DNA from 2 places in the Bacillus daqingensis genome. Region 2 is predicted to be linked to the other one. Evidence: riboswitches for the same ligand, from Rfam matches in the RefSeq annotation. Region 2 holds a riboswitch; the other holds the start of a gene.
The links. A riboswitch is a leader RNA that binds a small molecule or an ion and turns the genes downstream of it on or off. The one in region 2 is predicted to bind glycine.

Region 1 (2,201 bases), on a different contig from region 2:
CATTCCGAGCGGTTCCGCAATGCGGTCATTGAAATCTGCAAACACATCACGTTCGGGAATAGCGTTGTAAATCGTCCCAAGAACATTAAAATCCCAATTATTGTAATAATAAAACTCTCCAGGAAGATGACTCCCCCGGGATGGCCTTGCAAAGCGCATTCCCCAGGATTCTTCTCCTGCAGGCAGGTATACTCCAGAGCTCGAAGACATCAAATGCGACAGCTGCGCCTGTCTTTCAATTGTCGTAAGCGGAGGCTGATCATCGATTTCCAGCTGCTCGAGCGTATCAGTCAGAGCAGCATTTCCTCGATCAATTTCAATTCCGAACAAAGCTGATAGAAAGCTTTTACGGACAGAGTGCGCATTCGTATTCTTCGTTACATCTCCCCAGCTTAACAGCACTTTCCCCTCAGAAATCACCATTAGCGAGGTGCTGTTAATCGAATCGTAATAAATTCTTGCCTGATCGAGCGCCTCTCTGCTGAAACCTGCTTCCTCAACAGAATCGTGATACTCCCAGGTTGACTCTGCTCCTTCTTCGATTGAATAATATACGTACATAAATAATCCCACCAATACAGCGATGATGATCGTGAGAGCGGCAATTATCTGATTGAACAACCCTATCATTCCTCTGCCTGACATCGTGTTTCTTAAATATACCAGAATACGCAGTCCTTGACGAATAAGCGGGGGCCTGATAGGTTTATTATCATCTGTTAATACGTTGCAACGAAGGCTGTGGGGTTACTACAGCTGGAGCAGCTTCTGGAGAGACTGCCGGCTGGCAGCGCCGAAGGGTTCACAATCTCAGGCACCCGGACAGAAGATACAGCTGCCAGGAGGCGGTTTGTATGTTAATGCCGGCATTTTGCCGGCTTTTTTGATGCAGTTAGACTGAAAAGCAGAAAGGATGTTTATCATGGAATCAACCCGCGCCGTCATTAGTGTCGTAGGTAAAGATCAAGTTGGCATTATTGCTGATGTCACCGCTGTGCTGAAGGAGCATAAAATTAACGTACTCGATATTTCCCAAACGATCCTGCAGGATTTTTTCACGATGATGATGCTCGTAGACTTGTCGAAGACAGCATCAATGCAAGAAATTGAAGCAGCTTTGGAACAGACAGCTAAAAAACTCGGTCTGACTATTCATATTCAGCGTGAAGATCTGTTTAAGCATATGCACAGAATTTAAGGAGGACCCTGTCATGAATATCGGCTTCAATGAAATTCAGGAAACAATCAGAATGGTGCGAATGGAAGAGCTTGATATCCGCACTATTACGCTAGGCATAAACTTGATGGACTGTGCAGGAGATTCACAGGAAGCTATGCGTGCCAATGTCTATAACAAAATAACAACGTCAGCTGCCACCCTCACCCAAACGGCGGACAATATTTCACAGGAATACGGCATTCCTATTGCGAATAAACGAATTTCTGTGACGCCCTGCTCGCTGCTTCTTGGCGGAGCCTCAAAAGAAGACGCGATCAAACTGGCAGAAACGCTGGATGCAGCAGCACGCGATACAGGTGTAGACTTCATCGGCGGATTTTCCGCAATGGTCCATAAGGGCATTTCCAAAGGCGATGCGGTGCTGCTTGAAGCCCTCCCGGAAGCACTTAGCACGACGGAACGCGTTTGCGCCTCTGTGTCTGCCGCTACAACGAAAGCGGGCATTAATATGGATGCTGTATCAAGGTTAGGACACATCATTAAGCGGGCTGCTGATCTTTCCGCCGACAACAGTGGCCTCGCCAATGCCAAATTTGTCGTATTCTGCAACCCCGTGGAAGACAATCCATTTATGGCCGGTGCTTTTCACGGTACTGGCGAAGCAGATAAAGTGCTGAATGTTGGTGTAAGCGGTCCTGGAGTCGTGCTTCACGCGTTAAAGCGGCACCCGGATGCCGACCTCGGCGAGGTATCTGACATTATTAAACGAACAGCATTTAAAATTACGAGAGCCGGTGAACTGATGGCAAGAGAAGCCGCTGACCGGCTTGGGGTCCCTTTTGGGATCATGGATCTTTCACTCGCTCCGACAAATGCTGCCAATGATTCCGTAGCTGAAATTTTGGAGGAAATTGGACTGGAGCGCGTCGGCACCCATGGAACGATTGCAGCACTTGCCATGATGAATGACGCTGTAAAAAAGGGCGGTGCGATGGCAAGCTCTTATGTAGGCGGTCTTTCC
Region 2 (2,201 bases):
CCTCGTCATCACTGCTGACATACAGAATATGCATGCCCTTCATGAACAGGAAATGAAAAGAAAAAACACAGCAATGCTCCAGCAGTCAGCGTTAGAATCGCTTATCCATTCAGGATTTTCAGAAGAATTAACCTGGAGCTACAGGAAAGATCAAATTCATGTGCAGCGTGATCCGCTTGAAGAAAATCGTTTTTTCATAACTGTCACATCCGGCTCCTATACAAGAGAGGCAGAGTTTGTCTATAATGAGGAAAGCCGACAGATTTCAGCTTGGAAGGAGCGCGTATGGAGTCATGACTAAAAGGGAAACGGTTTATTTAACCGGATTTATGGGCGCTGGTAAAACCACGTGCGGCAAGCTGCTTGCCGAAAAATTGAGCTTGCCGTTTATTGATCTGGATGACTGGATTCAGAAGCATCACAAAAAGTCAATTCCAGCTATATTTGCTGAAGAGGGAGAAGCTGGTTTTCGGAAGCGGGAACTGGATGCGTTGAAGACGGTATCGGGGTCAGCTGCAGTAGTCTCGACAGGAGGGGGGATAGTGGAAACTCCCGAAGCTCGAAACCTTCTGTCTAAAAACAGCTGTTTTTATTTGAGCGCCCCTTTTGAAGAACTGTTTAAACGAATCGAAGGGGATGCCTCAAGACCGCTCGCCCTGCTCGAAAAACCGAAACTTCAGGAACGATACGATAAGCGGGTGCCGCTATATGAAGAGTGTGGGTACTGCATTGATTCCGAGAAACTGACACCTGAAGAGCTGTGTGAAAAGCTTGCCGGGATGCTTCATAAACGCGATCCCATGTAATGGCTGTAAATGCGCCTGTTTCTAAAGGAATGACTTGCCTGAAAAAAGAGAATAGTGGTACGATAAAGACGCAGGAACGACATGTGAGAAAGATATAATGCGAATGACAGCAAGGGGAGAGAACGGAATCACCGTCGCCGAAGGAGCAAGCGAATTATCGTGAATCTCTCAGGCAAAGCAGACTCTTGTTGGACGCATCTCTGGAAAGACCCGTGCAGGAATGGGTCACCGATGGGGAAACTTTCCCCGGAGCCGCATGCTCCAGTGGAAAGGTAAACTCTCAGGTCAACAGGACAGAGGCGTACAGGTGCTGAGGCATCCGTATGCACTCTGTCCTTTTTCGTTCTTTGCGACCAGTCAATACATAACATAATTCAGAATCAGGGGTGGAAAACATGGGGAAACGTACACCGCTTTACGACCGTTATGCAGCATACGGAGGCAAAACGATTGATTTTGGAGGCTGGGATCTCCCGGTTCAGTTTAGTTCGATTAAAGAAGAGCATGAAGCTGTCAGGACAAAAGCCGGTTTATTTGATGTTTCGCATATGGGAGAAATTCGTGTCACTGGTGAAGGAACTCTGGATTTTCTGCAGAAAATGCTCACAAACAATGTGGAAAAGGCGGCTGATGGACAGTGTCAGTACACAGCAATGTGCTATGAAGATGGAGGAACGGTCGATGATCTGTTAATTTACCGGTTCAACTCCGAAGATGTGCTGCTCGTCGTAAATGCTGCGAACATTGAAAAAGATGAAGAGTGGCTGCGAAAGCACGCAGATGATCGTGTCACGATAACAAATGAGTCAGAGGAAACGGCCCAGCTTGCACTTCAGGGTCCTAAAGCAGAAGAACTGCTGCAGGAGCTCAGTGACACGAATCTTGCCGATATTTCCTTTTTTCGCTTTCGAGAAGTGAAAATTGACGGTGTAAACGCAGTTGTATCAAGAACTGGCTACACTGGAGAAGACGGGTTTGAAATCTATCTTCATCAAGATCGGGCAGCTGAACTTTGGGATACGCTCATTGATCAAGGAGCAGCTCCGATCGGTCTTGGCGCAAGAGACACGCTGCGTTTTGAAGCAAAGCTTGCGCTCTATGGTCAGGAGCTTTCTGCGGACATTACTCCGATTGAAGCTGGAATCGGGTTTGCTGTTAAAACAGATAAACCGTCGGATTTTCTAGGAAAAGCGACGCTTCAACAACAAAAAGCAGATGGGCCCCCGAGAAAGCTTGTCGGGATCGAGATGATCGATAAAGGCATTCCGCGGAATGGCTATAAGGTGTTTGGCGAGGAAACGGAAATCGGTTTTGTCACAAGCGGTACACAGTCCCCCACCCTGGGTAAAAATGTCGGTCTGGCTTTGCTGTCGGCTGACTGGACCGCAATTGGTA

Region 1: another riboswitch for glycine. It lies ahead of ACFO4L_RS04090 (ACT domain-containing protein); the one in region 2 lies ahead of gcvT (glycine cleavage system aminomethyltransferase GcvT).

The regions. Positions count from the first base shown of each region.
Region 1 is NZ_JBHSGK010000003.1:561,222-563,422, forward strand. It holds gene ACFO4L_RS04085 (serine hydrolase domain-containing protein) at 1-561, opposite strand, end outside; glycine riboswitch at 759-836, shown strand; gene ACFO4L_RS04090 (ACT domain-containing protein) at 923-1,198, shown strand; gene ACFO4L_RS04095 (PFL family protein) at 1,212-2,201, shown strand, end outside.
Region 2 is NZ_JBHSGK010000021.1:120,319-122,519, reverse strand. It holds gene ACFO4L_RS16105 (hypothetical protein) at 1-301, shown strand, start outside; gene ACFO4L_RS16100 (shikimate kinase) at 294-806, shown strand; glycine riboswitch at 910-1,001, shown strand; gene gcvT (glycine cleavage system aminomethyltransferase GcvT) at 1,202-2,201, shown strand, end outside.